4 regions of the Rothia sp. HMSC065G12 genome follow, and region 3 is predicted to be linked to each of the others. Evidence: riboswitches for the same ligand, from Rfam matches in the RefSeq annotation. Region 3 holds a riboswitch; each other region holds the start of a gene.
What was found. A riboswitch is a leader RNA that binds a small molecule or an ion and turns the genes downstream of it on or off. The one in region 3 is predicted to bind S-adenosylmethionine.

Region 1: another riboswitch for S-adenosylmethionine. It lies ahead of HMPREF2804_RS04210 (bifunctional o-acetylhomoserine/o-acetylserine sulfhydrylase); the one in region 3 lies ahead of HMPREF2804_RS09115 (LLM class flavin-dependent oxidoreductase).
Region 2: another riboswitch for S-adenosylmethionine. It lies ahead of HMPREF2804_RS09525 (methylenetetrahydrofolate reductase); the one in region 3 lies ahead of HMPREF2804_RS09115 (LLM class flavin-dependent oxidoreductase).
Region 4: another riboswitch for S-adenosylmethionine. It lies ahead of HMPREF2804_RS03395 (nuclease PIN); the one in region 3 lies ahead of HMPREF2804_RS09115 (LLM class flavin-dependent oxidoreductase).

The regions. Positions count from the first base shown of each region.
Region 1 is NZ_KV804813.1:272,818-280,880, reverse strand. Features, by position in the region: gene HMPREF2804_RS04235 (glycine--tRNA ligase) at 1-421, opposite strand, end outside; gene HMPREF2804_RS04230 (RNA-binding S4 domain-containing protein) at 665-877, shown strand; gene HMPREF2804_RS04225 (alpha/beta hydrolase) at 979-1,743, opposite strand; gene HMPREF2804_RS04220 (MerR family transcriptional regulator) at 1,839-2,654, shown strand; gene HMPREF2804_RS04215 (homoserine O-acetyltransferase MetX) at 2,780-4,063, opposite strand; gene HMPREF2804_RS04210 (bifunctional o-acetylhomoserine/o-acetylserine sulfhydrylase) at 4,161-5,507, opposite strand; SAM riboswitch class IV at 5,617-5,730, opposite strand; gene HMPREF2804_RS11285 (ABC transporter ATP-binding protein) at 6,311-6,931, shown strand; gene HMPREF2804_RS11280 (hypothetical protein) at 6,964-7,314, shown strand; gene HMPREF2804_RS04195 (ABC transporter permease) at 7,311-8,063, shown strand, end outside.
Region 2 is NZ_KV804818.1:125,136-133,198, forward strand. Features, by position in the region: gene HMPREF2804_RS09515 (sugar porter family MFS transporter) at 1-652, opposite strand, end outside; gene HMPREF2804_RS09520 (aldo/keto reductase) at 772-1,773, opposite strand; SAM riboswitch class I at 2,263-2,371, shown strand; gene HMPREF2804_RS09525 (methylenetetrahydrofolate reductase) at 2,449-3,360, shown strand; gene metE (5-methyltetrahydropteroyltriglutamate--homocysteine S-methyltransferase) at 3,403-5,724, shown strand; gene HMPREF2804_RS09535 (MFS transporter) at 6,083-7,528, shown strand; gene HMPREF2804_RS09540 (M13 family metallopeptidase) at 7,726-8,063, shown strand, end outside.
Region 3 is NZ_KV804818.1:597-8,659, forward strand. Features, by position in the region: gene HMPREF2804_RS09105 (hypothetical protein) at 1-258, opposite strand, end outside; gene HMPREF2804_RS09110 (YchJ family protein) at 279-716, opposite strand; gene HMPREF2804_RS09115 (LLM class flavin-dependent oxidoreductase) at 855-2,282, opposite strand; SAM riboswitch class IV at 2,387-2,496, opposite strand; gene HMPREF2804_RS09120 (zinc-dependent metalloprotease family protein) at 2,724-3,941, opposite strand; gene HMPREF2804_RS09125 (C4-dicarboxylate ABC transporter substrate-binding protein) at 4,276-5,469, opposite strand; gene HMPREF2804_RS09130 (C4-dicarboxylate ABC transporter substrate-binding protein) at 5,794-6,885, opposite strand; gene HMPREF2804_RS09135 (hypothetical protein) at 7,215-8,063, shown strand, end outside.
Region 4 is NZ_KV804813.1:80,531-88,593, reverse strand. Features, by position in the region: gene purH (bifunctional phosphoribosylaminoimidazolecarboxamide formyltransferase/IMP cyclohydrolase) at 1-537, opposite strand, end outside; gene purN (phosphoribosylglycinamide formyltransferase) at 642-1,205, opposite strand; gene HMPREF2804_RS03410 (hypothetical protein) at 1,405-1,887, shown strand; gene HMPREF2804_RS03405 (cell division protein PerM) at 2,021-4,096, opposite strand; gene HMPREF2804_RS03400 (PIN domain-containing protein) at 4,388-4,822, opposite strand; gene HMPREF2804_RS03395 (nuclease PIN) at 4,827-5,105, opposite strand; SAM riboswitch class IV at 5,084-5,212, opposite strand; gene HMPREF2804_RS03390 (hypothetical protein) at 5,477-5,803, shown strand; gene HMPREF2804_RS03385 (hypothetical protein) at 5,826-6,152, shown strand; gene HMPREF2804_RS03380 (hypothetical protein) at 6,176-6,463, shown strand; gene HMPREF2804_RS11265 (SWIM zinc finger family protein) at 6,508-7,803, shown strand; gene HMPREF2804_RS03375 (DEAD/DEAH box helicase) at 7,770-8,063, shown strand, end outside.

The DNA.
Region 1 (8,063 bases), on a different contig from region 3:
CTGAGAAGTTCTGCGGCTCGGTCCATTCGCCGCGGGTGCCGCAGTTCGGGCAGACAACCTCGCCCATATTTTCGGGCGCACGCCCCTTTTTAGCTTCGAAAGCCTCAATCAGGTGGTCTTGGCGCTGGCGCCTGTGGCACGAGAGGCATTCCACCAGCGGGTCCATAAAGGTTGCCACGTGCCCGGATGCTTCCCACACCGGGCGCGGCAGGATTACCGAAGAGTCCAGCCCGACCATATCCGCGCGTGAACGCACGAAACGCTGCCACCACTGCTGGCGGATGTTTTCTTTCAGTTCCACACCGAGGGGACCGTAATCCCATGCGGAACGGGAACCGCCGTAGATTTCACCCGCCTGGAAGACGAAGCCGCGGCGCTTAGCGAGCGCAATAACGTTGTCGAGAGTGGACTTTTCTGCCATGTTTACTCCTTTATGCCCCGCCACCGGCTGTGGCGTGCATGAGTTCAGTGTTCTTCCGCGCGCGGTAAGCGCCGGGATATACGGTCACAAGTACAAGATACTAGGGTATCATTGCATGCCTGCGTTACCGTGTAGTTTCTGAACAACGGTAGACAGTTTTAAGTTAGAGCGTGTATATGAGGAACACGTGGCGGGTTAGTATGACTGCCGCACATGGCATCCTCCCGCCGATACACTGGTGACATGGAGAAAATCTATATTCGTGACGAGATGATTCGTCTGGGGCAGTTTTTGAAGCTGGCCAATCTGGTCGAAGACGGTGCGCAGGCACGCGAAGTAATCCAGCATGGACTGGTAAAGGTCAATGGGCAGATTGAGGAGGCGCGGGGCAAACAGCTGCATCTGGGCGATACGGTGAGTTTCAACGGGGTGAGCGTGCAGGTGGCTCGGGACTAGGGTTTCTATTCTTTCCCCTTCCCGCAATAACGCATTTTGGGTTGTATAACGCGCCTTCCTGCGGTGCGTTATACAACCCAAAATGCGTTATTCAGGTCCTTTTAGTCGGGTGACCCTTGCTCTGACGCCCCAGCGTTACCCGCAGCATCCGCAACTTTTTCGGCACGGATTTGGGGCGCGTTGCCCAGCACCTTCACGTCGATGAACTCGCCTACATGGCGGATTTCTAGGGCGCTTACCCCGTGCCCGGCGCCCGCATACAGAACTTTGATGCCATCGGTATATGCGCGAATCCACTCGTAGGTGTAATCCACGAAGGGCTGCGGAATGATAGGGTCTTCCTGGTCCCTGCCGTAGAAAACGGGTAGCTCGGTGGCTTTGAGCTCGTCGTCCTTGAAATAAGGAGAGTCCGATTCGACCGCGTATCCGGAGAGCCCCACCAGTGCAGCAAATTTTCCTGGGCGATGCCGCACCATAGAAGTTGCCACCGCCATGCCTTGTGAGAACCCCACCAGCGCGACCGAAGCGTAGTGTGATTCTTGCTGTTCGACCCACTCCAGCACGTAGTCGCTGGCCTGTTCTATGGTCCGCACATCCGCGTTGAGCTGCTGATCCAGCGGGTACCACTGGTAGCCTATGGCCTCGGCGGGAATGTGGGCACCGGTTGTGTCCGCCGAAAACTGGGTGCCTACCGGCTGCGGGGCGCGCATCCCAGCATAGGTGATACCCTCCTGCGGCAGATGTTCAGCCAGCGACAGCAGGTCTTTCTCGTGCGAACCGTACCCGTGCAGCAGAAGCACCAAGTGGGTTCCGGCGCGTTCCTCCTCGGGTCGGGAATATTCGACAATGTACGTATTTTCACTCATATCTTCATCTTACCGAGGAGCCTGCCATAAACAACCGAAATAGATTTCCGCTCAAGGCTTGACCCTCACCCAACGTCAGGATCTACAGTAAAAACATGGACGCGAACACTACACCAGATGGCGGGCAGCACGAGTACACCGTAGGAGAGGCTGCATCCCTGCACGGGCTGACCGTGCGCACGCTTCACCACTGGGAACAGCGGGGTCTGATCAGCCCCGCGCACGATGAGCTCAACGGATACCGCTACTACAGTGATGCCGATCTTGAGCGCATCACCGTCATTATGGGGTATCGCGCCATTGGCATGAGCCTTGAAGCCATTCGCAGCGTACTGCAGGACGAAGCGAACAGCACCGAGCATCTACTCGCCCAGCGAGATATGCTCCAGCGCAAAATGGCCGCCTATGAGCGCATGCTAACAACACTAGATCAACTTTTGGAGGATGCAATGGCACCTAAGAACGAACAGCTTACCGCTGCAGAAAAAGCAGAAATTATGGGCGACGGGTTCAGCCCCGCACGTGAGCAAGAAGCGCAGGAGCGTTACGGGCACACCGACGATTGGGCTGAATACCAACGCCGCACTGCGGCTATGAGCCGCACCGACTGGGTGAAGGGCAAGCAGGAGCTTGACGCAGTTGAGCAAGCCCTCGTCGAGGCTTTCACTCGTGGCGTGCAGCCGGGCAGTGAGGAAGCGAATGCGCTTGCCGAGCGGCACCGCGCCTCACTTTTCTTCTTCGAGGTAACCCCCGCCAAGCACGTAATTCTGGCACGCGGTTATGTTGAGGACGCCCGTTTCAACGAGCACTACGAGAAGCTCGCTGCGGGACTGGCTGTCTGGCTGCGGGACATCATCTACGAGAATGCCCGTGCCCACGGCCTTGACCCCGAGAATGTGACCTGGTGCTAACCTCGTCCATTCACAATTATCGGTACCGTACACAAAGCCTTGTGGGGACTTATTTCACGCCGAAATATAGTCTTCACAAGGCTTTTATGTACGGTTTCTATGTTCGGATGTATCAAAAACGAAAGCTAGTTCTGTTTTTGTGTTTCAAGAGGCGAACCGAAAAGAGCAGCTATATCTTGAAAGGATTTTTCTTCATCGACAGCGCGCTCTCGCTCGGGAACCGGGACTCCGAGAGCCTTAGCGAGAATCGCCTCCAACTGGCGGGATTCGACTAAGAAACCGTCATGTCCGTGGTCGGATTCGATAATATCGACCTTTACGGGAACCGGAAGCGCCTCCGCCAGACGGTACGATTCGTGCGGAAAAAACAGGCGATCGGTGCTTACTGCGGCGATAGTCCACTTACAATCGCTGAGCGCAAGCGCATGCGAGAGGCTGCCGCGCCCGCGTGCAACATTGTGTGAAATTAGCGCCTCATTCACGGCAAGGTAACTATTGGCATCGAAACGCTCAACGAGCTTATCGCCATGGTGGTCCAGGTAGCTTTCGACCGCATATCGTCCGCGGTTCTCACCGATAGACCCGCCGTCGGTGGATTCGCCGCGGTTTGCCTGCCGCCCAAAGCGATGCTCCAGCTCGGCCGGGCTGCGATAGGTGATGTGGGCTATGCGCCGCGCCAACGCGAGCCCAGCCGTGGGCGCCGCTCCCCCATAATAATCGCCGGAAGCAAAATTGGCATCAGCACGGATAGCGAGGTTCTGGGTGTGCGCCCAGGAAATCTGTTCGGCAGTGGCGGCGGGGCCAGCGGCGATGACCGCGCATCCGCGTACCAGCTCGGGGAAGGTTGCCGCCCATTCGATAGCGCGTGCCCCGCCGAGCGATCCGCCGATGACGTGGTGAAAACTCTTAATCCCCAACCGGGCGATAAGTTCGGCTTCGGCTCGTACCGAGTCGCGAATAGTGACGTGAGGAAAGCGTGATCCCCAGGGTTTTCCGGCGCCCGGGTACCCCTCGGGTACGATGCTTGCCGGGCCGGTTGAGCCGTAGCATCCACCCAGGATATTGGGGGCGATCACAAAATATTTGGTGGTATCGACCACCGCGCCCGGCCCCACAATACCTTCCCACCAACCATCACTTTCGACTGCGCGAATACTGGGTGCAGGCATATCTGATGTGGGAATCCCGCGCGAAACATGGGTGTCACCGGTGAGGGCGTGCAGAATAAGAATCGCGTTGTCCCCAGCTTCGTTAAGAGTCCCCCACGTCTCGTAGCCAATGTTCACCTGTGGAAGCACGGTACCGTTTTCGAGGGTGAAATCACCGATCGCCATCTGCCGCAGGTACCCCTGAGCGCTGGGATACTGCAGCTGCGACAGATAGGTGGCGTGTACGGTATTTTCCGTCATGTTTTCTCCTGGGTAACCGGTAGTTTTGGTAATGGCAGGCGAGAAACCGATACCGCGACCGGGCACTTACTGTGCAGCCCGGTCGCGGCGGTGCAGGTTAGGCGTTCAGAGTCGCAAAACCCAATTCAAGATCTGCGATAATGTCGTCAATATTTTCGATACCTACAGAGAGGCGCACAAAGTTTTTGCTCACACCGATTGCCTCTAGCTCTTCCTCGGAAAGCTGCGAGTGGGTGGTGGATGCAGGGTGAATAACAAGCGAACGCACATCGCCGATATTCGCTACATTGGAGTGCAGCTGCAGAGCATCCACAAAGGTGCGAGTCTGTTCCAGGTCGGCGTCTTTGAGGGTGAATCCCACAACGGCACCCGGTCCCTTCGGCAGGTACTTCTGGGATCGCTCGTACCAGGGCGAGGAAGGCAGACCGGCCCAGATCACCTGATCGACCAGCGGATGCTCCTCCAACCAGTTTGCGACCTTGGTCGCGTTCTCGATATGGCGTTCGATGCGCAGGGAAAGAGTCTCCAGACCGATACCAATGTTGAAGGCGTTGGTTGGAGAGATCGCCGCCCCGGTGTCGCGCAGAAGCGAAACCCGCGCCTTGAGAATATAGGAAAGGTTCGCACCAAAAGCGGAGTCTTTGCCCAAGTCACGGGCATAAACTAGACCGTGGTAACCGGGGGCAGGTTCGTTGAACTTGGGGAACTTTTCGGGATTGGCTCCGTAGTCGAAATTCCCGGAGTCCACGATAACGCCGCCGATTGAGGTGCCGTGCCCACCCAGATATTTTGTGGCGGAATGGATTACAACATCCGCACCAAATTCGATGGGGCGCACAAGGTATGGGGTGGGAACCGTGTTATCGACGATTAGGGGAACGCCATTGTCGTGGGCGATCTGGGCGATAGGCTCGATGTCGAGCACATCGTTCCGGGGGTTAGGTACGGTTTCTCCGTAGAAGAGTTTCGTGTTGGGGCGAACCGCATCGCGCCATTGCTGCAGGTCGTCCGGGTTTTCAACAAACGTAGTTTCAACGCCGAGGTCGGCAAGCGTGTATTTAAGTAGGTTGTAGGTTCCCCCATAAATTGATGGGGAAGCCACGATATGGTCGCCCGCACCCGCAATGTTGAGAATCGCATAGGTAATAGCTGCTTGGCCTGAGGCCAGCAAAAGCGCCCCTACTCCCCCTTCAAGGGATGCGATGCGGTTTTCGATAACCTCTTGGGTGGGGTTGTTCAGACGGGTATAGATAGGCCCAAGCTCAGCTAGAGCAAAACGGTTAGCGGCCTGTTCTGCGTTCTCGAAAACGAACGAGGTGGTCTGGTAGATAGGTAACGCCCGAGCTCCCGTTGCAGCATCCGGTGCCTGCCCCGCGTGAATCTGGCGGGTTTCAAATTTCCAACCGGCGGGGTTGGCGGGAGTCGGGACTGTAGTGTTGCTCATGCGAAGCTCCTTGTGATAGTTCAGGGGGCCGCATGCCGATTTCGGTACAGAGTTCTTAGGTTTTCTTCTCTGCAAACGAAAAAACGATGTACCAGAATCGGGCACATCGGTCCCGCGCTTGCGTTGTACTTTGTGTTCAACGCCTGGTCCTCACCCAGGGCACCCCACCGCGGAGGAGGGTTGCCGGCCAGCTAGCTGGGGCTTATCACTGGCTCTCATGACCTGCATCTAGAGTTTCATAGGAAGCGCACATGGTCAAGCGGGATGCGTGTTTTCGGCGCATTGTTGCAAAGATGACGTTTTATGAACTGTTTTCGCGACAGCCTATTGTTTGGGAGAAACACCAATACTTATGCGCTTGTGACCGTGCCTATGTTGTACCCGAACCGCTAAAGCCATGTGATCTGCCGTTAGCCGTCGCTAAATTACCATCAGTGTAGGCAATCGTGAGCCATGCTACACTGATGGAAACCTTGAATCTAGGAGTGATGAGGTATGACCTCCCGCTAAAGTCGCACCGGCTCGCGGAATGCCCGCCCAGATGGTGGGCTCTAAAAATTTTAGAAATAACCCTGCTTTGGTTCGATACATTTCAGAAGCGCATAGTGAGCGCTTGGGACACCAAAGTTCTGAGGGTTTTATTGTTATACCTTCCGCACCTGCAGCCGGTGACTTGGGATTATTCAGGCACTAAGAAGTGCCTCTCTCACGACTATTCATCTCACCCGTCCCACGTATTGCAGGCGTGCGAACACCATGCTCAAGCGGCTTCGGGTGACTAAGCACCGCAAGGTTTTATCACAATGTCTACAATTCTTGACGCGGCACAGCTATGCCGCACCTTTGGCAAGGGTGAACGCGCTTTCACCGCTGTCGATAATGTTTCACTCAGCATAAGTTCCGGCGAAATTCATGCTCTGCTCGGTCCCAATGGAGCGGGGAAAACAACGGTTGTACAGATGTGCGCAACACTGCTGACTCCCACAAGCGGTACCGTTCGCATCGACGGGGTGGATGCGCTTGCACACCCCCAGCGTGCGCGCGCATCCCTAGGGCTTGTACTCGGCGGGGATACCGGGTTCTATCCGCGAGCATCCGCCCGCGATAATCTTCTCTTCTTCGCCGACCTTGCCGGAGTTAGCGCGCGCAAACGCCGTACCCAGGTGGCGAGCGCTTTGGAACGGGTCGATCTTGCAGATGTCGCCGCGAAGAAGGTACAAGAGTTTTCCCGCGGTATGAAACAACGTCTGCACATCGCGCGGGCACTGCTGGGCGAGCCAAAACTGCTGCTTTTGGATGAGCCGACGAATGGGCTTGACCCAGATATTTCGCTGACAATACGCCAGCTAATTCGCGCCCTCGCTGATGACGGCACCGCCATTTTACTCACGAGCCATCTGCTGGGGGCGAGATTGAGGAGTTAGCGCATCGGGTCACGGTCATCGGTGCCGGTCGCATGGCGGTTTCGGGCACAGTGGCGGATATTACCGCGCACGCCGGGATCTCCGTTACCACCGTGGGGCGTGTGGATGCGAATGCCGGGCCGGTGCTTCAAGAACTTGCTCGGTCTTTGGGCGATGCGGGAACAGTGTTGCTGACCCCGCGCGGCAGCGAGTGGGAGATCACCGTGTACTGGAATGAACGTTCTGTTTCGGAAAAGCCGCACCCCTTCAGTACCGAACACGCAGAGGCTCTGCTGACCCGTATTCTCGCTGAGCGTGAGGTTCAGATGCTCACACCACTGTATACTCGCCCAGCCACTCTCGAAGAGGCATACCTGGCCATGGCGGAAGGACTGAAACGATGAACCGGCAACTTCGCTTGATGTCTTTTTCTCTGCGCCAATTCCTCACAGTTCCCTACTTCCTACAATTACTGCTGCTGAGTACCTTTGGGGCGACGGCCCTGCAGGCGCTCGCCGCCGGTGCCTGGCCAGTTGATGCAACCCCCGCCTGGACTCGCGCAGGTATTATCGGCACCTGGAACATGTGCATTGTTAGTGCCGGAATCCTCAACTTTGAGCGCTACCGGGGAACGTTCGTGTATCTGCTCAATGGTGCCGTGAACCCGCTGCGGGCGCTCGCAGCGGTGGTCTCAACTGCCTCCATTTTTGGGCTTGCCGCCCTGCCATTGGCCTGGGTTTTCTGGGCGCTGTGCACCTTCTCGGTAGATTTTACAGACTTTACTCAGGTGGGTGCACGCTATCTGGTGGGTCTTTCGCTGCTGTGGATCTCGTGTCTGGCGGTGACCTTCGTGATTGCAGGGTTCTTTGTGGCGACCCCGAACGCTATCGCCTATGAGGAGCTGCTGCTTGTGCCGGTTTTCGTGGCTTCCGGGGTGCTTTTTACCGAGAGTTCCGCGCCTGCATGGCTTGATGGGCTCGGCACGCTGATTCCGATTCAGGCACCCGTGAAGGTTCTGCTTGGGCAGATGCCTATGAACTCATTCGGTGACTTTCTGGGCGTTGTACTGCAAACCTGTGCGGTCACAGCCCTCTGGATGCTCGCGGCATATCTATTGGGTAGGCGAGCACTACGCGCGGCAACGGTACATGGC
Region 2 (8,063 bases), 120 kb from region 3:
GGGATTCGGGCATGCGCAGCATACCGATGAAAAGCGCGAGCGCAGGCAGGGCGCAGACGGCGAACATCCACCGCCATACGCTATCGTGTTCGCCCCAGAGGTTGCCGATGATGGCATTCACGATGAATGCGGCTAGCTGCCCTCCGACGACCATGAGTTCGTTACGCCCGGAGAGTGAGCCGCGAATTTCGTAGGGTGCAAGTTCGGCGAGGAATACGGGTACGACTGCGGATGCGCCTCCCACAGCGAGCCCGAGCATCGTGCGGCCCATCAACAGTACAGCAATGCTGGGGGTGAAGACGCATGTGAGCGCGCCCGCGATGAAGAGGACTGAGAGTCCGATGATGGTTTTGCGTCGTCCGATGGCATCTGAGATACGCCCGGTGATCATGGCTCCGAGGGCGGCAGCGAAGGCGAGGGAACCCGTAACCCAGCCTTGAATGGTGTTGTCCATACCGAGTTCGCGGCTCATGGGGTCGAGGGCACCGTTGATAACGCCGGTGTCGTACCCGAAGAGGAGCCCGCCGAAGGTTGCCACCAGCGCGATAACGCCCAGGCGGCGTGTATGTGCGCCCTGCCCGAGTGGGGGTAGTGCACTGGCGCGGTTTGGCGGCTCGGTGGTGATGCTCATGCGGGTATTTTTGTCTTTCATGAGGGGTCTTGTACGGCACAGATTGAGAGACCGCACAGTTTTAAACGCTTGCTGGCTTGGGTATATTCCCGATTAGTTATATTCCCATTTGGCTATATTTGCAGTGGCGAAGGAGATTGTTAGAAAAGCGCGATGCTTTCAGGCGCTGGGAAAATCTCGTTGAGCCGCACCAGTTCGTCATCGTTGAAACGCACACTTGCGGCCTGCGCGTTTGCGTGTACTTGTTCGGGGGTGGTTGCCCCGGCGATCACACTGGCGACGGGGTTCTGCTGTTTAAGCCAAGAGATGGATGCTTGAACCTCTGAGACCCCTAAGTCGGCACAGAATTCGCGGTAGGCATCGAGTTGTTCCCAGTCGGCTTGCGCGAGTACCTGCGCTTTGGAATGCGACAGGCGCGACCCTGCCGGGATGCTGTCACGGCGGTATTTTCCGGTCAAAAGCCCGTTGGCAAGCGGGAAATACGGGAGCACCCCCAGCCCGAAGTGGCGGGCGGCGGGAAGAATTTCAAGTTCGGCGCGGCGATCCAGCAGGTTGTAGTGGTTTTCGGCGGCGATAAACCGCTCAGTGCCGAGTGTGCGGGCGAGATGCTCGGCGTGGGCAAGCTGCCACCCCGCAAAGTTGGAGTGCCCCAGGTAACGAACCTTTCCGCTGGTCACGAGCGTATCTAGAGCAGATAGGGTTTCTTCCAGCGGGGTGTTCGGGTCGGGGCTGTGGTAGAAATACAGGTCAATGTACTCGGTTCCCAGGCGGCGCAGTGAACCTTCGACGGCACGCATGATGTATCGGCGTGAGCCGCGCGCATCCCAGTCGTTGCCGTTGAGGGTACCGGTGGGAAGCCCGAATTTGGTGACGATAATCAGGTCATCGCGGTTGAGATTGAGTTCGCGCATCGCGGTACCGAACATGGTTTCTGACAACCCGGGTTCGGCACCGTACAGGTCGGCAATATCGAAGAAGCCGATGCCCGCCTCGACTGCGGCGGCGATCACGGCGTTGGTGCCTTCCTGAGTTTGAGTGGGGGTGCCGGGGCGTCCCAGATTGTTGCAGCCGATTCCGACGGAGGGCACGACCAGCCCGGAGTTACCCAGGCGTGCATATGCGGGAGATTCGATGCGTTCCATACATTTACTCTACCGTGTTTGACAGTATGTGGTCGCAACATGACGTTCACGGCGCTCTGCAACTCCCTAGAGTAAGACCGGAAGCAGATAAAGAAGGGCCCCGACATATGCGCATATCCTGTGAACCTGCAGACTCACGGGTAGAGGCGGTCGGGGGACTCTTACACATAGTTTACACGACATGTTTTCTCAGAACAATACCCGATTTTTCCTTGTAGAATGCCTTCTCCCTCTCGCCGCCGCGTCACCTCCTCTGTACTCTTCGCGAGCAGATAACATTCCGCTATCTGCTCGTCGAAATATTATCTGCTCGCGGCTGAACTTGCGGCTAAATCAGGTGGTGGATTCAACGCACTGACCCGCACCTCCGCGAGCCCGTATGACGTATTGTTTCGCCGCATCCCACAATATTAAGCGGTTATGACCGCTCGACGACATGTGCCGACATATTCTTGCTGGCACCGCGCATCCTGCCTAAAATAAGAACGTTATCTATCCAGAGCGACCGAGAGATCTGGCTCTTAGACGTCGCAGCAACCTCGCCAGCCTCCACCCATTGGGTGGACGGACAAGGTGCTCCCGCCAGAACCGATAGAAGTGAATTCCCTTCGCGTCTTGCTAAGATTCGGCGTACCTTCGGGCACGCTTCTATCGGGTGAACACGGAGGAATGAAAATGACGACAGTTCACCCGGCTCTTTCTTACGAGCTGTATCCACCACGGTCGCACGCAAGCTGCGATTCCTTGCTCAAAACCATCACCGAGCTTGAGCAAACCAACCCGGATTACGTTTCCGTCACCTATTCGGGCGATGCTCAACGCCGCCAAAAGACGTTGGCTCTGCTCGATCACCTGGTGCATGAAACCTCGCTGAACCCGCTGGCGCATCTAATCTGCGTGGGGCATTCCGTGGCCGATTTGGAACGCTCGGTTCGTCTGATTCTGGGGCTTGGAGTACGCGGGTTTCTGGCGCTGCGCGGCGATATTCCGCCCGAAGACACGCGCCCGCTTGAGCTGCCTTTTGCCCGCTACCTGGTGGAGCTGATTCGCAGGGTGGAACGTGAGGATTTCGCGCATCTTGCTGCGGGGAAGGTGTCGATTGGGGTTGCGGCGTACCCGCATAAGCACCCCGAATCTTCCTCGCTTCTTCAAGATATTGAGATTCTGCTTTCAAAACAGCGTGCCGGGGCGGATTTCGCCATCACCCAGGTTTTCTTTGAGACCGAGCGCTATTCGGGGCTGGTGGATGCTGCGCGCCTTGCCGGGGTGGAGATGCCCATTATTCCCGGCATTATGCCCGTTACCTCGCTGACTCGGCTAACGAAGCTGTGCGAGCTTGCCGGGCTTGAAGTGCCGCGCGAGCTGGCGCATCGCCTGGAAACCGCGAGCGATCCGCGCGAGCTGCACCGCATCGGCGTGGAACATGCACTCGACCAATGTCGCAAGGTGCTTGATGCTGGCGCCCCCGGCCTGCATTTCTTCACATTTAACGAGCATGAGGCTGTGCTGGACGTACTCGAAGAACTCGACGTTCCGCGCTACTCGAACCGTTTCAAACTCCCCCTGAGCGATCTTCAATACCTCTAAACTCCCCTTTTATTTGACACCCTCCCACAGTAAGGAACTAGGATGACCCGCACCCCATTCCCCGCAGCAACCATCGTTGGTTACCCCCGCGTGGGCCGTTTCCGCGAGCTGAAGAAGGCACAGGAAGCGTTCTGGAAAGGCAAAATCACGCAGGATGAACTGCGCCAGGCGGCCGCAGATGTGCAGCGCACCTACTATGACCGTGTGATCGAGCGCGGTCTTAGCGCCACCGATTCGTCTATTCCGGCGACTTTCTCGTACTACGATCAGGTGCTCGATGCCGTGCGTCTTTTCACCCTCGTGCCCAAGCGTCTTGCCGACGCCAAGGATGCGCGCGGCCTGCTCGATCTGCCCGGATACTTTGCGCTAGCACGCGGCACCGAGACGCTGCCTCCGCTGGAGATGACGAAATGGTTCGATACGAACTACCACTACTTGGTGCCCGAGATCGGTCCGGATACCGAGATCAAGCTGAATCTTGAGGCTATTGACGAGCAGCTTGAAGTCGCCAAGGAGCACGGGGTGACGGTGCGCCCGCAGCTGGTCGGCCCGCTCACTCTGCTTCTCGGGGCGAAAGCCGAGCAGGATTCGCCCGAAGGGTTCACACCGCTGGATCGCCTGGACGATTTCGTGAAAGCCTACCGGCAGGTGCTCGCCGAGCTGGCGGCACGCGGCGTGCAGTGGGTGCAGCTCGACGAACCCGGCCTGACCGTGGACCGCGACATTCCCAACGCCAAAATCGCCGAATTGGCGCGTAAAACTTACACCGCGTTGACAGCCGAAACGAACCGCCCCGCAATCCTGGTGACAAGCCCCTACGGCAACCTGCGCGAGAACCTGCCCGCGCTGTTAGACACCGGTATTGAGGCGCTGCATCTCGACCTGGTTTCCACCCTCTACGATGCCGAGGCGCTGACCGCCTTCAAAGACTCCGGCGTAACCCTGGTGGCGGGTGCCATTAACGGGCGCAATATTTGGCGTGCCGACCTGCGAGCACTCTTGCACGCGCTCCAGAACATTAACGGCGGTGCGGTGGCAGTTGCATCCTCAACCTCGCTGCAGCATGTGCCGCACGATCTTGACCTTGAAGACCCCGCCGATGTGCCCGTAGACGGTCTGGCTTTTGCCGACCAGAAAGTCGCCGAGATCGTGACTCTTGCCCGCGGTCTTGCCGACGGTGAGTCTGCGGTTGAGGCAGAGTTGAAGACCGCCGACGAAGCGCTGGCACGTTTCACAGCGGATCCGCGTAAGCATAATGCGGCAATCCGTGAGCGTGCCGCATCCGTGAAACCGCAGGATTTTGAGCGTCCCGAACTGAAGATCCGCCGGGATGCCCAAGCCGATCTGAATCTGCCGAAGCTGCCGACCACAACCATTGGTTCGTTCCCGCAGACCGGCGATATTCGCCGCCACCGTGCAGAGGCGCGTGCCGGTAAAATCACGCAGCAGCAACTTGACGAGTTCCTGCGTGAAGAGATCGCCTCCGTTATTAAACTCCAGGAAGATTTGGGCCTGGATGTGCTCGTGCACGGTGAGGCCGAACGTAACGACATGGTGCAGTACTTCGCCGAAAACTTCGATGGTTTCGCCACGACTAAGCACGGCTGGGTGCAGTCCTATGGTTCACGCTGCACCCGCCCATCGGTGCTGTTCGGCGATGTGAAACGCTCAGGTGAAGGGCTGCGCGGCGAGGCCGTGACCGTGCCCTGGATTTCCTACGCCCAGTCGCTCACCGATCGTCCCGTTAAGGGCATGCTGACCGGCCCGGTGACTATTCTGGCCTGGTCATTCGTGCGTGATGACCAGCCGCGCGAGGAAACCGCGAATCAGGTGGCGTTGGCGCTCGCCGACGAAATCGCCGATTTGGAAGAGGCGGGCATCCGCATCATTCAGGTGGATGAACCGGCGCTGCGTGAGCTTCTGCCACTGCGCCGTGATGAGCAGCCCGCGTACCTGGCGTGGTCGGTGAATGCGTTCCGCCTGGCGACGAGCGCGGTCGAGGATAAAACTCAGGTTCACACCCACCTGTGCTACTCGGAGTTCAACGAGATTATTGATTCGATTAATGCCCTGAATGCGGATGTGACCAGTATTGAGGCGGCGCGCTCGCATATGGAGCTGCTGGCGGATATTCCCGAAAGCTATGTTTCGGGGCTGGGCCCGGGCGTGTGGGATATTCACTCGCCGCGTGTGCCTTCGCAGTCCGAGGTTGAGGAGCTGATCCGTGCCGCGATTGGGTACGGAACCATCTCTGACCTGTGGGTTAACCCGGATTGCGGTTTGAAGACCCGCGACTACGAGGAGACAAAGAGGACGCTGGAGAACGTGGTGGCCGCAGCAAAGAAGGTTCGGGCGAGCCTGTAGTCTCTGGCGCGGAGCCTCTCCCCTACCCCTATAAAGTGCCTTAATTACAGGCTTAAACAATCACAATAATTCCGCGAGCAGGTGGTTTTTGATTCGAGCAGGTAGGAAAATCCTACCTTATCGGCAAAATCCTACCTGCTCGCGGTTATATAGAGGGTATGCGCATCCAATATAGGCATTTATGTTCCCTAAGACATAGTCCTATCTCACATAAATAAAAAATTTACTGTTGTGACAGCCTAAAATTGTTATTCACAGAATAATCATTCTGAACATATGTTCACTTCTAGTTTAAGTAACCTGTACATATGCTCTTAAAATTACTATTTCTATAGGTATCTATTCCTAAAATGCGAGCATGACTACTACAGATTCTCCAAAGAAGAAGGGTTCTGTACCCCGCTGGCTTGCTATCCCGACAGCCAAACCTCAACTGAGCACAGCAGAGGTCACGGCGAAGTACCCACGCCTACGTTTTCAGGTTTTTATGGGTATTTTTATCGGGTACGCAACGTTTTATCTGATTCGCAATAACGTTCCGCTTGTTACGCCGATTCTGACTCATGAGCTCGGTTTTAGTAATGCGGCTATTGGTGCGCTTTCTACGGCGTTGCTTTTAGCCTATGGTTTCAGCAAATTCTTTACCGCTATGATTTCTGACCGCTCTAATGCGCGGTTATTCCTCCCCATAGGATTAGTACTTTCTGGTATTGCAAACGTTCTGCTCGCTATCGCCGGGTACATGGGATCCGGTGCGGCAGCTGCAGGATACGGGGCCGCAATCGCATCCACCATGGCCGCCATTATGGTCTTCAACGGTATCTTCCAGGGTATGGGGTGGCCGCCCTCAGGCCGCGTGCTCGTGAACTGGTTCTCAACGAGCGAGCGCGGGTCTAAGGTTTCTCTCTGGAATACCGCACATAACGTTGGTGGCGCGCTTTCGGGTCTTTTGGTTGCCTGGGGTTTCACGCTCTTCGGTAAAACCTGGCAGGTTGCTTTTTGGTTCCCCGCCGTGATTAGCTTTGTGCTTGCTTTTGTGGCATGGCTGCTGATTCGCGATAATCCAGAGGCTGAGGGTCTGCCCACTATTGACGTGTACCGCAACGACCCCCACAAGGTTGAGTCCACGGACGAAGACCGTTCTGAATCAACATGGACGACTATTCGTAAGCATGTGCTGACTAATTCGACCATGGTGTATCTGGCTCTTGCTAATGTCTTTGTGTACACGCTGCGCTACGGCGTGCTGGTGTGGGCGCCTAAATATTTGCACGATGTGCGCCACGCCTCCCTTGAAGGCGGTATCGCTGGGTTCTCAATCCTGGAGCTTGCCGGTATTGGCGGCACTATTCTCTGCGGTTTCGTCTCTGACTACGTCTTTAAGGGGCGTCGTTCACCCGCGGGTATTCTCTTCTTGATTGCTACCGTAGGCGCTATTTTGCTGTATTGGCTGCCTTCAGCCGATGCTCCGCTCATTATCGCCTATATTGCGTTGGCGCTGATTGGCGGTCTGATTTATGGGCCGGTGATGCTGATTGGTTTGCAGGCTATCGACCTGTCGCCTTCACATGTCGCGGGTACCGCCGCAGGATTTACTGGTCTTTTCGGGTATGCTCTGGGCGCTACGTTGGCTTCTACCGGTATCGGCATCATTGTGGATCACTGGGGCTGGGGCACCGCCTTCATCTTCATGATCGTGTGCTCGGGACTGGCAATTGTTTTCCTCTGGCTTGTTAATGGGGCCGAGAAACGCATGATGGCTGAGAGGGATAAGAAACTCGCTGCAGAAAACGCACAGGCGTAATTTCAGCTTCCGCGAGCAGGTGGTTTTTGATACGAGCAGGTAGGATTTTCCTACCTTATCGGCAAAATCCTACCTGCTCGCGGTTGCCTTTAAGGGGCAAAGGGTGCCAGCGTTCACCGAATTACGCCCCTGAGGGAATATGCCGAAGAGGTGTTATCTTCAAGGTTCTCGCGCCTCAAAGCCCCTAGAATGGGGTCATGGATAATGCAAAGAACTCTGGAATTACGACCGAATGGGTCGATAATGCGGTTAAACCGGGCGATGATTTCTTCCGCCATGTGAACGGCCGCTGGCTCGATACCTATGAAATTCCCGCCGACCGTTCCAAAGACGGCGGGCTGTACACTCTGCGCGATGATGCCGAAAAGCATGTGCGTGAGATTGTTGAGCGTATCGCCAAGGAACAGCCTGAATCCCGCATCGGCGCGCTCTACAACTCTTTTATGGATACCGATAAGATCGAGTCCGACGGGTTGGAACCGCTCATGCGTGAGGTCGCCCCGATTCTCAACGCCGCCACGAGCGAGCAGCTCGC
Region 3 (8,063 bases):
GGGGGTAAGGGATGCACTGTTACCGTCAAGATAGGCGGCAAGTTGATTGAAAGATGACATCGAGATTTTGCGCCCATGTGCGGAGTGATGCTCGTGCGGGTTATCTGAAACCATCCACCGCCCGGCGATTTTTTGTCCACTCAAAGATCCTCGTTCAAGGCGTGCACGCACGCTTCGGGGGCTCACCCCGGCGTGCTGGGCATATTCCGCGACTGACATCATGGCAAAAACATACCATAAGAGGAATATTTCTGCCATGCTGCCCGGTCGGGAGGAACTTAGCTGACCTCGCCGTCTAGGTAGTACCAGGTGCCGTGTACTTTCTCGAAGCGGGATTTTTCGTGCATGGTACCTTTCACGCGTTCTTCGGCGGGCGTGCCGGGAACTGAGCGGTAGTACGCCACGAACTCGACCGTGCCCGCCGCATCGAAGGGACCGCCCGAAGAGCCCAGAATATCCAGCCGGTACCAGCGCAACGTTTCATCCAACGTTAACTCGGCGGGGCGCGTATGTGGGTGCCAGCTTGCCAGCAGGTAGGGCGCATCGTGCAGGGCGAAAGCGGTAAATCGCGAGCGCATCAGAGCCAGCGGCGTGGGCGCGCCCAAGGTTCCGGATGCGGCAAACTCGCCCAGGTACCGCCCGCAGCAGGCACCGTATACCTCGCCGCTTGTGCAGGGGCAGCGGGTTTGAGGATCATACAGGGTTGTTTCGCTCATGCACCCCATTTTAAACGTGCGTAAAAAAAGAGCCTTTATTCGAATAAAGCGGCATTTTTAATGCTTTATTCAAATAAAGGCTCTTTTTATCATCCCAGGAGGGGAGATTTTACAACCAAGCGTGCAGGAGCAGCGGGTTTAGTTGGCGATAGCGCGTGCCGGGGTGTCTGCTGTGGAGGGCTTACCCACGTATGCGCCGCGGTACTTCGCGGCCGGGTGGGAGTCTGCAACCTTAGTCTGTCCCTTGCCGAACAGGCTTTCGCGCAGGGTCTCACCTTCGTAGGAGGTGCGGTAGCGTCCACGCTTTTGCAGCTCGGGAACCACGAACTCGATGAAGTCCTCGAAGGAGCCGGGTGAAACGTGGTATGCCAGGTTAATACCGTCCAGTCCGCCTTCATCAATCCAGCGTTCGAGCTCGTCAGCCACCTGCTGCGGGTCGCCCACAATAACCTCGCCCATACCGCCGATAGTGCAGTGCTCGGCAATATCCTTACGCGTCCACTGCTTATCCTTGGCCTGCAGGGTGAAGGGGGTGAGGAAGGACTGAATCGACTCGGTTTTCACATAGTTGAGTACCTCGTCCTCGTCGAACTGGGAAAGATCCACACCGGACCAGCCGCCGATAATGGCCTGCGAAGATTCCAGGTTCACGTACTTGCGGTACTCTTCGTACTTTGCCTTCGCCTTCTCTTCGGTTTCGTCCACAATGATGGAGAGCATCGCGAAAACCTTGATTTCGTCGCGGCCGCGGCCGTTCTCTTCGGCGCGGTCACGGATACGGTCGGTAATAATGCGGGTCAAATCGGGGCGCAGCGCACCGATAAACACAACTTCGGCATGCTTGCCCGAGAACTTCTGCCCGCGGCTGGATGCGCCCGCCTGGAAAATCACGGGGGTACGCTGGGGGCTGGGCTCGGTCAGACCCGCACCAGGCACGCTGAAGTACTTGCCCTTGTGCTGAATCGGGTGCACCTTGGCGGGGTCGGCGTAGATACCCTTCTCGCGGTCTTTGACGACCGCGCCGTCTTCCCAGGAGCCTTCCCAGAGCTTGTAGCAGACATCCAGGAACTCTTCGGCGAGTTCGTATCGGGTGTCGTGCTCAATCTGGGTTTCGAGGCCCTGACATTCGGCGGCGGAAGGCAGGTATGAGGTCACCACGTTAAAGCCCACACGTCCGTTAGTGAGGTGGTCGAGAGAAGCGTACTTGCGGGCAAGCGTGTAAGGCTGCTCGTAGGTGACGGCTGAGGTCACGCCGAAGCCCAAGTGCTCGGTTACGGCGGCCATTGCGGAAATCTGCATGAACGGATCGTTCACGGGCACCTGCGCGCCGCCTTCGATAGCTGGCGCAGCGGAGTTCTTGTAAATATCGTAGATGCCCACAACATCGGCTAGGAATACGCCGTCGAAGAGGCCCTTCTCAAGGATCTGTGCCAGGTCAGTCCAGTATTTGATGGTGTTGTACTCGGTAGCGCGGGAGCGGGGGTGGCGCCAGAGGTCGAAGCTCTGGTGACCCACACAGGTCATGTCGAATGCGTTAACTGCGATGCGCTTCTTCTGCTCAGCCATCTACGTATCCTTTCGCGAATGTTAGGGTGTTCCTGCACCCCGCGCGCCGCCTCCTTATAGGTGGTGACCTTCTTGGTGTTCCAAGTCGTGCAGGTGGCGCATTCGCGCCGTACTTGCTTCGTGTCCCTTGAAGCCAGATCATCATCTGGAGCACCCCGCTACGGGAGAGGGTTGCCGCCCGGCTAGCCAGAGCTTTACACCGGGACTCATAATCCTTGATTTTGAGTGTATAAGGGGTGTCGTGGTTGGTGCGATATTATGACGAATATTAATGTTTGTGACTGTCGCCCGTAATATTAAGGGCCGCGTACGTCGCCCGGCGGACAGCAGTGTTCTTTCGAATGCGACGGCAAAATTCGGGAGCAATAATTTGCAGCGGGAGCGTGTTTAACGCTCCCGCTGCCATTCTTCGCTCCCATTTTAGGAAAAGCGTCAAATTATTCAGGAAATGAGATCCAATTCGCGGGCGTCATCCGCAGTGATGGGGTTTATTTCCACCTTGGGCTCAGGGATAGTCTCGTCAGCACCTCGTCCAAACACAGCTCCAAAGCTCAATTTTTTCAGGTCGCTTGGTGCCGTCAGCCAGCCTTTCATTCCGTCACGGTTAAGATCAAGAGCATAGATTCCATGGTCGATTTCGCCATTACCGTTGAGATCGACAGGTCCATCTGCTGGTCTCAGTACGGCCTCTGAATTGGGCCGATACATGTACCCACGCGCTTGGGGACCAAAGCCTTTGCGTTCGTCCAAGGCCCATTCTTTAAGGGTCGGCATATCTTGCTGCAGGTATCCGAAATATTTGGTTCCATCCGCCTTGGGCACACCGGTAAGCTGATAGTTGTAATTCATAACGCTGAAGTACTGTGGTTTACCTTTTTCGCCTTTCTCATCGGCATCACCACCGTGCTGCAGGCCGAGGTTATGCCCCAGCTCGTGAATAAAAGTACCCACGCGAATATCGCTCATATTACCTTTATTGTTATTCCAGTGTGTCTTCCCCACAGTCACCATGAAATCACGACCTCCCAATTGTCCCAATCCTGATGAGCCGCTCTCCCCATTTTGTTGTTGCACGTAGTAGTCGCCCCAAACCATATAATGAAAGAGTCCATCACGACGCTGATTAAAATGAGAAGCTTTAAACCTGGCCCAGTTCCCAGCGTTGTTACCTATATCGTCGCTGAGCACTTGCCACTTGACCTGTTCGCCTCCTCCCAAGTTGTACTTAGGTCCCCGGGCGGCACCGGCATCCAAGTGCAGATTAATACCCGTTCTGCCGTCGGGATTGCTGATATTTATATCCGCGAAAGATTGCACGATTCGATCCAGCTCTTCCTCACTGGCAAGCTCACCGGGCATATAATCCATCTCGACAAAAATGTCTTTATGGTTGGGATCCGCGCCCATCTTAGGGAAATCGATCTCTGGTATGCCATCGTTGTTGATATCGTACCCGTCTCTTTCCAGCTCGTCGGGAATATGATCGCCGTCGCGATCACCCGAGTTGGGGCTCTGAACGAGATCTATATTCTGGTTCTGCGCGGGTGCAGGCTGAGCGGGCTTCGCTTCCACCGCAGAAACGGGCAGAGAATTCAGAGGAACAACAAGCACCAGGCTGACGAATGCCAGCATCAGGCGCACTATAGTACGTAATTTCATGAGAGATATTCCTTAGTGTCATGTGTTGAGTGAGAGGGAATCTTACATAGAGAGTGAAGTGAGCGATAGTCATCGGCGAGAACCTGCGATGTTGCGGGTTCTCGGATGCGAGTGCATTTTAGATGGCATCACGATGCCGTCTGAGCAAGAGAGTAGTATATGAACGGTTGTGCGGGGTAAAGCCCGGGAACGAAGAGGTGCAGCGAGGGCGTGTTTCATCTGGCTCGTTGCCTCGCCAGCTTCAGAACGTTATGTATGTCCTCGCACGCTCGGAATAACATCCCTCAGCAGCTACACCTCTTCGCCCCCCGTTTTGGGAAGAACGCCGAATGATTTAGGGAATAAGGCCCAGGTTGCGGGCGTCATCCGCAGTGACCGGGTTTTCTTCCGCTTCAGGCTGAGCCACAGGACCGCCAGCTCCAGCCTGAGTAGGCGTCATATCAAAGTTGAGCTTCTTCAGATCACTGAGAGCAGTTAGCTCCTTTAGTATCCCATCGCCATTGAGATCTACCGAGACCGGAGAATTATCAATAACGCCGTTCCGGTTGAAATCGATGGGTTGATTTGCGGGCTGAGTAACGTCTTTCCCATTTTTATCTTTGTGCGTATACAGGTATTCGCCCGCTTGGGGGCCAAAGCCGTCGCGCTCGTTCAGTGCCCATTCGTTAAGGGTTGGCATATCCTGCTGCAGGTATCCGAAGTATCGGGTTCCGTCCGCCTTGGGAATGCCAGTGAGCTGATAGTTGTAATTCATCACGCTGTAGTACTGAGGCTTGCCGTTGAAATCGTCAGTACCACCGTGCTTCAGGTTGAGGTTGTGCCCCAGCTCGTGGATAAAAGTGCCCACGCGAATATCGCTGTTGGCTCCTCCCCAATAGGTTTTCCCAACGGTCACCATGAAACCGGGAGAGCCTAGAAGCCCTACTCCTGATGAGTTTCGATTTCCGGTTTTATTATCCACATAGTAATCGCCCCAGATCATGTAGTCGAAACCGCTGTTGTAGCGGGCAGAATCAAAATTACGAGCCCTGATATTTGCCCATTCCCCAGAAGACTTCATATTGTTGGTGAGCATTTGGTGCGGAACCTGGTTGCCGCCTCCCAAGTTATACTTGGCACTCCGGGCAGAACCTGCATCTAGGTGAAGATTAACGCCTGCCCTGCCGTCAGGGTTAGTAACATTCAAGTCAGCGAAAGACTGCACGATGCGATCCAGTTCTTCCTCACTGGCAAGCTCGCCAGGCATATAGTCCATCTCAACGAATACATCTTTGTGGTAGGGATTTGCATCCATTTTCTTGTAATCGACTTCAGGTCTACCATCACCATCAGCATCGTATCCGTTGATTTCCACGCTGTCGGAAAGCCCATCACCGTCAGTATCAGGTGAAGTCACCTTCGGGGCGACACCCGGGTTACCAGGGGCGACTGGCAACGTGTCTGCCGAGGCGGGCAGAGAATTCAGTGGGACAAGAAACACCAGGCTGACGAATGCCAGCATCAGGCGCGCTATAGTACGTAGTTTCATGAGAGATATTCCTTGTGTCGTTGTGTTGAGCGAGAGGAAATCTTTCTATGAGTGAGCGGTATTCATGGTAGGGAACCTATGGTGTGGCAGATTCCCACATGCGACGATGCGCATTAGTGGCATTGTGGTGCCGTTTGAGCAAGAGAGTGGTATATGAACGGTTGTATATGAATAACCGATAGATAAGATTTCACCTGCATCCTAGCACCGTAAAATTTTATAAATCTGTGACATAAAACAAGTTTTGGGAGCGGACCATATCACAGGAACAAGTAAAGGTTTCTGGCAACATAACCCGCTCCCGCACGCTGGCAGCATACAAGGCTAGCGAATAAGACCTTGCTCTCGTGCATCATCAGCCGTTATGAGATTAATCTCAATCTCTGGTGGAGGTTCAGGGATTATCTCACGTCCGTGACTGACGGCTTGGGCCGGGAACCGCATCGTTTTCAGATCGCTGGGTGCACTCAGAACGCTCTCGTATCCGTTGTTGTTGAGGTCTTTGGCGACGGGCACATCATCAATCTTACCGTTGTGATTAAAGTCTATGTTTCGATCTGCAGGTTTGCCCTCATAGAGGTATCCGCGAGCTTTGAAGCCGAACCCGCGCCGCTCACTGAGCGCCGACTCATCAAGGCTTAGCGCGTCCGTCTGGGAGTACCCAAAATAGAACGTTCCGTCTTTCTTAGGAACACCAGTGAGCTGGTAATCGTAGTTCATCACACTGAAGTAATGGGGTTTGCCGTTCTCACTATCATTGCCGCCGTGATCAAGACCCAAATTATGCCCAAGCTCGTGTAGGAAAGTGCCCACGCGAATATCGCTGCTGGCGCCACCCCAGTAGGTTTTCCCGACGGTCACGATAAACCCGGCTTTGTTCTTGTACCCCAAGCCCGATGAGCTGTTATGTCCGTGGTAATCACCCCAGATCATGTAATGGAAAATGCCCTCGCGGGCAGGGTTGAAATGACGGGCCTTAATACGTGCCCAATCGCCCATATTCCGCAGTCCCTGATGCGGCACCTCATTACCGCCGCCCAGATTGTACTTAGCGCTTCGGGCGGACCCAGCGTCTAGGTGCAGGTTAATGCCCGGTTTTCGATCAGGATTACTGATATTAAGTGTGGCGAAGGATTGCACGATTCGGTCCAAATCTTCTTCGCTGCCGAGCTCACCGGGCATGTAATCCATCTCGACGAATACGTCCTTATGGTTAGGGTTCGCACCCATCGCGGGATAATCGACGTCAATAGCGCCGTCACCATCGGCATCGTAACCGTACATCTCCCAAGAATCGGGAATACCATCGCCATCAGTGTCATAGGCGGGAACCGAGGCAGCGGAGGTGGGCAGGATATTCAGCAGCACCAGGCTGGCAACCGCCAGCGTCATGTGCGCCGTGCGACGCATCTTCATGAGAGTGAGTCCTTTAGATATGTATATGTTGAGTGAATACGAAATCTTCATATCGGCAGCCCGCAAGCCCAGAATGATGCGCCCATGCGGCGGTGAAACACAGAGACTCGCCGGAACATACACGCGACAATAGGCCCGAAATGAGCGCGGAATACAGAATATCTTCCGCATAATTTGAGGATGCTCAGATCCGGGTGAGTGAGCGTTTTATCGTAAAGATTTCATGTTTATCTTATATTGTTTAGGATTTCTGGGGTATATCCCGTAAAATTATTACTGGCGTGTAATCCGAGCGCCACTTATTCACCCAACCACTCATAGGAGTCATTGTGACCCACGCATCTACGCGGGGAGGTCTAACGCGCCGTCGTGTTCTGGCGGGCGCCGCATGGACAACCCCAATTATTGTTTCTTCCGCTGTAGTTCCGGCTTATGCGGCTTCGTATGATGACACACGCCCTGACTACGGTATTTTTACCCAGGCGTTCGTCACCCACCAGGAACTAGACACTAACAGTTTCCTGGGGCTAGATTCATTTAGCGGCCCAGTTGCGAACGAGCAGGCCAATGTTCCGGCAGGTTCCAGTGGTCTCTACTCAGCTGGCGGCGGTAAGTTTACCCCCGGCGGCAGCATCGGCAATGCAAAATGGGGTGGCGCTGGTTTCTGGTTCTCAGCACCCAAGGCAACCACTAAAGACGGCAAGCAGACATACTACTCGGGCACCACTACCCTACTCGCCGGTGCGCGCCTGCGCTTGGAGCACCGTTTCGTTTTCCCCGACTGGGCCGAGATCGACGGGGCAGAACCTCCGGGCTGGAATAAAAATACTGACGATTTTGCGGTTTCCCTCGTCATCAATCCCACGCCAGAAAACGGCGATAACCCTAAGCTCGTCGCCTTCAACGGTGGTGCTATGTACGGTACCTTCAGCGAGATGACCTCTAACGGTAATGAGCTGATAGGTTACGTTGATATCAAGCTTGAGCAGGATGTTGTAGCTTCCAGCCACAATGGCGGCGGAACTCAGGTCTACAACCAGATCTTGGCCAGCCAGTTCGGTACACATTTTGAAGATTTCTATCTCGAACGCTACGGTGTGACCACCACCTTGACGATCCTCAGCGGCACTCTGCGCTACGAACCTGAGAATGGTGCCCCCAAGAGCGATATTGACCTG
Region 4 (8,063 bases), on a different contig from region 3:
GGCCAGACGGCGACGCTCCTCCAGGGAAAACCCGCCATCCTGGGCGGCGGTCACGGTCCGTTCGTAGTCTTTGGGGTCTACCACGACAGCGACCGCATCGTGATTCTTCGCGGCGGCACGCACCATTGAGGGACCGCCGATATCAATTTTCTCGATAATAGCGTCTTGGTCAGCACCGGATGCCACGGTCTCTGCGAAGGGGTATAGGTTCACGACCACCAGGTCGAAGGGCTCAACGTCGAGTTCGTTAAGGGTGTCGATATGCTCCTGCTTGCGGCGGTCGGCCAAAATACCGGCGTGGATGCGCGGGTGCAGGGTCTTCACGCGGCCTTCCAGGCACTCGGGGAACTCGGTAACCTCGGTAACTTCTGTGACGGGCACACCGGCGGCGGCGATCGTGGATGCGGTCGAACCGGTAGACACCAGCTTCACGCCTGCCTCGTGCAGACCGCGGGCGAACTCCGCCAGATTAGTCTTGTCGTACACGGAAATGAGGGCGCGGCGCAGGGGCAGACGATCGAGCTTCTTCATAGACACTAATTACTCCGTTGCTTCTTGCTCGGTGAATGGGTGGTACCCCGTGGCGGGGTATTGATACTGCCCGCATGCACCAGGATGCGGCGCCGTGCGGGCAGGAAGTTCTAGGGGTTTTGAGTTTTGGGGAGGGCAGCAAATTCTGCGAGGATCCGCACCAAGAGCTGACGTTCTTGCACCTTGATGCGCTCATGCAGGCTTTCTTCGGTGTCACCGTCCTCGACGGGCACCGCGGCCTGGGCGATAATCGTGCCGGTATCGACCCCGGAATCCACGAAATGAACCGTCAACCCGGTGATTTTAACGCCGTGGGCGAGCGCATCCCGCACACCGTGTGCCCCGGGGAATGAGGGCAGCAACGCGGGGTGAGTGTTGATAATCCGGTTCTCGAAGCGGGCGACCAGCTGCGCATCCACAATGCGCATGAACCCGGCGAATACAACGTAATCGGGGGTGTAGGAGGCGATTTTCTCTTCGAGAGCGCGGTTCCATTGCTCGCGGTCAGCATAGTCTGCCGGTTCGATCAGAAAGGTTTCAACCCCGGCTGCGGCGGCTCGATCAAGACCGGTGCAGGGCTTATCTGCGCCTACGGCGGCGATCTCTGCGTTCAGCTCGCCAGCCTTTACGGAGTCGAGAATAGCTTGCAGGTTAGTACCGGACCCGGAGACCATTATCACAATTCGCACAGCAATAGTTTATCGCATCACATAGCGGCTGGGTAGCACCTATGCCACGGGCACCGCACCAGAAATTCTTGTAGTTAAGCCAATTCCGAAACGATAAGCTGGCGGCCCTCGCCCAGTCTAGATTTTCAGGGTTTCACGGTGATTCTCATGCCCGCAGACCGCCGCAGGGAGGTACCCTTAACCTATGTCAAATATGCCCCCGTCTTACCCCCAAGTGCCGCCGCAGCAGCCGATACCGCCTGCGCCGAAGCGTCCGCAGCTCACCCCTAAGGAGCGCCGCCGCAAGCTGATGCGCAGTTTATGGCTGTTGCTTGCGGGTTCTATGCTGACCCTATCGGGAACCCCCTTCTTGCTGAGTCCCTTCCCCCTGTTTCTTCTGCTTTTTGTCTTGGTACTTCTGGGGATTGGGCTGACCATTATGGCGATAGTGCGCAATGCCCAAGGGCGGGGACCGTGGATTCTCTACGTTGCCGCTGGACTAAGCCTTCTTTTTGCGGGGTGGACGCTTCTTTCGGGGCTTGTCATGGCGTTGAACCCGGATGCGCAAAACTATCGGCAATGTTACTCCCACGCCCTGACGGATACCGATGTGAAGCAGTGTCAAGAGTCCTTCGACCGTACAGTGCGCGCCAATACTTCTGTGTCGATTGGCGAACCTGCTCCTTAATTTCTTCTTGGGGGAGCTTTTCAAATAATTGTGCCGAGTGAATCTTAAGGATTCACTCGGCACAATTGCTATATTCCGCTGTGCTCCCAGCCCTCTAGGTGTTCCCGATATATCACCATATAGGGCGCGAAAGTTATTTCTTCCTCTTCTTATGCGAGGAATCCTGCCCCGTGGAGGGCCCTTCCTCCGAAGATTCGTCCTTGGTCGGCTCAGAGGCTCCGAAGATAACAGCCATCGCCTGAGTGGGCGTGAGCTGACGCTTCTCCTGAACGGTAGTCTCGTGAGACTGCGCCGAACCTTCCGTATTCTCCTGATCGGATGCGGGCGATGCGGCAACCGGGCGCGGCACACCAAAACGTTTATACCCGGACTCGTGAAACTCCACTGACGAAGGGGCTTTCTGCGGCCCAGACTCCCCTGTACGAGCGCTCTGCTCTCGTGTTTCCCGCTCGACCTTAGTATCACCGCCATTACCCGAGGTTTCGGGGCGCGGAACGCGGTTAAAGACCGGCTTCCCCGGGGCTTTCTCACGCTTACCGGGCTTGACCGTGCGCGGCGCGTCCTCGGTACCCCCACCGGATTTCTCAGAGGTATCAAGTTCCACGGTGGGTTCATCCGCTCCCGACAGCTCGATGGTTTGTTCGTCAGATGCCGCATCCTTCGAGTCTGCAGCTTCGGCAGAACTATCCTCACGCAAGGATTCTTGCTCCGTTTTGATACCTAAACTATGCGCTCGCTGTGCTTCTTCTTGCTCAGCAAATTTATTGAGTTCTGCACGGCGGGCGTGCACCTGTTTGACTCGTTCGCGCCGCTGCTGAGCCCGCTCACGCGCCTGCTCTTCACGTTCTTGTGCCTCGCGTTCCTGCTCATCGTTCCTGAGCTGTTCACGCTCTGCCCGCGCCGCGCGACGCTGCTGCAGCATCTCGCTCATGCGACTGCCCAGATTGGGACGTTCATCGGCAAAACGCGGCAGCTCACGACTGCTGTCGGGAAGAAGCACATGGCACAGCAGGTTACCCAACGCGGTACCCGCACCCAGGGTTATTGCGGTCGCCACGGCGAAAGCTGCGGGCGATGCGCCTACCTCGGTAAAACGCCCCACACCCAACGATCCGCTGGAAATCCAACCCAAAATATAAGCCCACACGCCGCAGAGCACACCCACCAGCGAACCCAACACGAGCGAAGAAAGCGGCAGCGCAATCACCCGGTAACGTACCTTCATGGTGATCCACTCCTCCACGTGGTCTTCACCTTCACGCAAGAACCACCAACCGGCAACGGCTCCGGCGCCCAGCGAAACCGCCAGACCCGCATACCCTATCCAGCCCAGGCTCTCAGGGATAGCACCCAGCACCGGAAAGAGCGGAAGATCGCCCATCGTCGTCTGCGACCAACCCACATGTGTATCCACGCCGAACGCAAACCCGGCGCCGGTAGTCCACGACATCGCGTAGATCACCAAGTTCGGAAGGTAACCAAGCTGCAGCAGGGTCACGGCGAGCGCCCCCACCGGCCCGGCGTGAAGTTCCTGGTAAATTGTTGCGATTTGCGACCAACGCATCATCATGGCAACCACCAGCACCAGAGCACCGCCCATAATGAGCGAGAAAATCGCCACCATGGAGGCACGCACAATCGACCACACATAGGAGCTCGCCCATCGCGAGTACTGGCTCATCTGCGAAATCTGTTCGGCGGTGTTCACGCCCACCATACGGGCGAGCGAACGCGATTCATAGTAGCCGCCCCAGATCAACCCGACCAGCACCACTATCTGCGGAATCAACGCCGCACCAACAATACCCAGCAGATGCCGTTCGGTACTCGCCCACGCAAAGGCGACGGCAGCAAAAATACCGTAGGCAGCGCACCCTAATAGTACGGGCTTGAAGAATTCCCCCTCATAGGATGCGCGCGCCAGTTTTCGCCCAGACCTAAAGCATAAGAGCACCGGAATAATGCTCAGCCCCATGGGTACCAGTGTGAGCATGCCGTGCGGCAGAATAATGCCGAAAGCATTCGGAATATTCAGCGGCACACCGTGCATGAGCAGCCACAGGTGGGAGGCAAGAGTTGCGAGTGCGGGAAAATCCATGCGGTTAAAACCGTTGGTAAACCACACCGCCATGAGCAGAACGAGCACAAGCCCGAAAGAAAGCGCGGCGGTAAAAACTAATTCAACGATGCCCTGCAGCCAGAGTGGCATAGGGGCAGAATACCGGGATGTAGAAGAGCTACTTTTCATCGTTCTTCCATCATGCCATGAAACCTGTCAGCGCGTGTGAGCCTGCTGGGCTTTCGGGGAAATAGTTCCGGTTAAATGGCGGCTAACCTTCGTTAACCGCTCACCGTGAACATAGGGGTTACACGAACGTTACTGATGCGCTCTCACCGATGCGGCAGCGCGTACAGCTAACTGTGCCGAGCATTTCTCACGGCTTTCTCGAACACGCAGGTACTTCCCCGGCGCTTACGGTGAAAATACTGTGCGGAAGATTTAGTCTTCAATCCACGGATTCACCGCGGGCACGCCCCAGGACCGGTACACCTCAGCCTTTGAAGAAACAATTTCGAGGTCGTGAGCTTGGGCGCTCGCCGCCATCAGACCTTCGAGGGCGGCGGTGGGCAGGGGCTCGGCATCTTTACGTCCGTGACTGTGGATGCCGCGCGGGGCGCTGCGTCCCGCCCATTCGAGGCTTACGCGGGCATCCACGTTGATGATGTGGTCGGCGAATCTGTCGAGAAGTTCGGCAATCCAACGGTCGGTCTCTGGGTAGGGGTAGAGTCCTTTGAGCTCGCCTACACTCAATACCGAAATGTAGAGGTGTTTATAGGCGCGGCGGCGCAGAAAGGCAACAACTTTGGAATCTGGTGTAGCTTTACGAATCTCGGCGAGAACATCCGAGTCGAGAAGCAGTCCTGAGGCGCTCATACCCCTATGCTACGCGCAGACCGGCATATTCGACGGCAGGAATACCCTCGGGGTTGGGAAGAAGCAGAAAATTGAGGAATTCGTCGCGCTTAGAAGAAATACGTGCGTAGTCCTGAATACTTACTGCCTGGTAACCGCCGCGTGCGGGCACAGATGCGGCACGCAGATTTTCCTGATAAGAGCGTGCAGGAGTAAGGGGGGATGCTGGAGATGAAGAGCTGTTGTACATTGACAACCATGCGCCGAATGCGCGTTCCTTTCGCGTTGCTCTTGCCTGTACCAAGTGCCACCTGAGGCGGCGAATACAAACCGCTTCGTCATCCGAGCCACCCGTGAACATGGGGTTGGCGTTCGACCATAGTCGGAGCTTATCAGTCGAAACTCTTGAAGCTGAATCCAGGTTACAACAGCTTTCAGGAATCTGTAAACGTGCGAACCCGTCAAACTCTTGTGATTTACATAACGCGATTATGAATGCATACCTGTATATAGCCGCCTCATGGCGGCGTAGTGTGAAGTTTTGGGTCTTCAGAGCAGGTCTACACATTCGAGAAGAATCACGGCACACTGGGTAATGTACAGAAATTTATCTTGCCTCTGATATATCACCATGTCACGCCTGCTTTACGCTTCCGGAAAGAAAGAGTGATAACTGTGAAAAAGACTGTACAGATCATGGGGATAGTGGCCGCAATTTTTCTGATCATTGGGTTTGGCTTGTTCATCCTGGCAGGCTGGGGCTCACTCGTGGAGTATCATGCCCTCGAATGGAGGGGTGTACAGCATAAAGGAGCAAGTCCCCTAACGCGAGCAACCGGCAACCTCAGCTACTGGTTCTTAGGCACCGGCTTTCTTACTGGCTTTATCGCCTTGATTCCGTTCTTCACCACGGCGGTCAGGAACTCCCGCAAGACGCACAAAAAGCATCCTGTACAGGTTCAAAACCTCTTGGAAGAAGGTCAGAACCAGATCGATTTATAGAGCCAGTATCTAAGGAGCGCTCATGAAAAAAGCTATCTACATAGTTGGAGCAGTAGCCGCAGTACTTCTGGTTATCGGGTTTGGATTGCTCATCCTAGCCGGCTGGGGTTCACTCGTGGAATACCACGCCTTCGAGTGGAGGGGTGTCGATCCCGCAGGAGCAAGTCCGCTCGTCATGGCGACTAATAATCTGAGCCTATGGTTCCTAGGCATTGGTTTCCTCACCGGCATTATCACCTTTATTCTGCTCTTCACAACGGCGACCAAGAAGGCACGCAAGGCACAAAATAAGCATGTTGAGCAGAATAAAACACCCTTGGCAAAAGAACGGGACCAGATGAATCCATAAAGTCAGTTACTCAAGGGGAAAGCATGAAAACTGCACGTATGGTCGGGGCAATAGCTGCACTACTCCTCATTCTCGGTATTGGATTGTTCATCCTAGCCGGCGGGGGATCAGTCGTTGAGTACCATGCCTTCGAGTGGAGGGGCGTCCAGCCCAAGGGGTCGAGTCCTCTCACACAGGCAGCCGCTACCCTCGCCATGAGTGTCTTATGCGTTGGCTTCCTCACCGGCATTATCACTTTTATTATGTTCTTCACAATATCCATCAAAAATACATGTAAAAAACGCTCAGCGCATCATGGACAGACCTCATAACGAATTACCGCGCGATTCTTTGACACCCTTGAGATAATGGAACGGTGAGCGCGCCAAACCCTTTCCCCGATATCCCCGTCACCGTTGCGCAGATTATTCGGCAGGCGGGGCATAAGGCATACCAGCGCGGGCTTGCTTATGCCCGTCAGCGTGAAGTGGTGCGATACACCTACGACGAAGACGAAAATACGCTGGAAGGTCTGGTGAACGGGAGTACCCCTATCCCCTATGAGGTAGGTATTCGCTTCTTCCCGGGTTCGGACGCCGATTCCAATCTTTTCAACGCACGATGCACATGCCCGGTCGCCGCCGACTGCAAGCACGCCGTCGCCCTCATGCTCACTGCACTCGACCGTGCCAAAACCGCGCGGAAAGCCCTCGACAATACGCCCGGCGGCCGCATCCGCCAGTCTATGAACCCGGAGAGCCCAGAAGATACCGCGCGACAGGTTGCGGAGGCAGCCGACGATCCCCTGGCGGCGTTGCGCGCATCCGGGGCGATTCGTTCGGCAAGCTCGCTCACCACCGATCCCAAACCTCTCCCCCTGAACGACCACGAGAATACGCATTCTTCGCCCTCGAAAATTTCGGTGTGGCGGCGCGATATGGCGCAAGTTCTCGCTGCCCGGGGCGAAGCATCCGGTATTGATTCGGCACGGGTTCCGGGGGCGCTCGACCTTTCCTTCAGCATTTCGGGTTCATATGCGCGCGGGCGCAATATTCCCGGTGCAACCCCGCCTATCAACCTGCTGGCGCGACCGCTGATGCAGTCCAAAACCGGGCGCTGGATCAAGGGCGGACTCAGCTGGGAGACCTTCGCGTCCAGCGTTGGTGGGCCGGTCGGTCGTCACGAAGTGTACCCCGAGCACGAACGGTTCTTCGCTGAAATATACGCTATCGCGCGCCCGTGGCAGAATATGTACTCTTCGCATCGGGACTGGATCTCGCTCACCGCCACGAATTCCACGCTGCTGTGGGATGTTCTAGCGCGCGCAGAGCAGATTGGCCTGCCGATTCTTCTCGAAGGGTTTGAGGTGACTACGGCGGTTCTGCCACCCGCCCAGGTGAGGGTGCATGCCGGAGCTGTTGAGGCCGAGTCCCGACAGAACGCAGAGGCTGCCATGAGCGAAGATTCCGCCCCTGACTTGGCTCTTCATGCCGCCTTGGGGTGGGAAACCCGCGAAGATAACCGGGTGCGGCAGCTCTGGTTTGATGCCGGGCACGCCACCCCATCGGCTCGCCACGCTCGGGGGTTTTCGCGCTCGGTTCTCTTGTGCAGCGTATTTACGAGGAACAGGCGCATCGAGTGCATTGGAAGAGCACGCGCAAGGGCGCCTTAGACGCGCCGCATCGCGATGTTTTTCAGGCTCAATCTTCGCAGCAGGCGGAGGAGAGCGCGGGCGAAAACGAAAATTCTGAAACGCAGACGGGCGGGCTCATTCCCGAGCTTTCACTCGAAAACGCCGCGATGCCGACTATTCCAGACCTGCCGGAAGGTCTTAACCTGGCGTTTATTCCGCTTGCCGAGCCTTTGGACGCAGTCGCAGAATCGTTGGTATCTCGCGGCGAAATGCGTATTCCGGCGGGCGAGCGCGAGGCT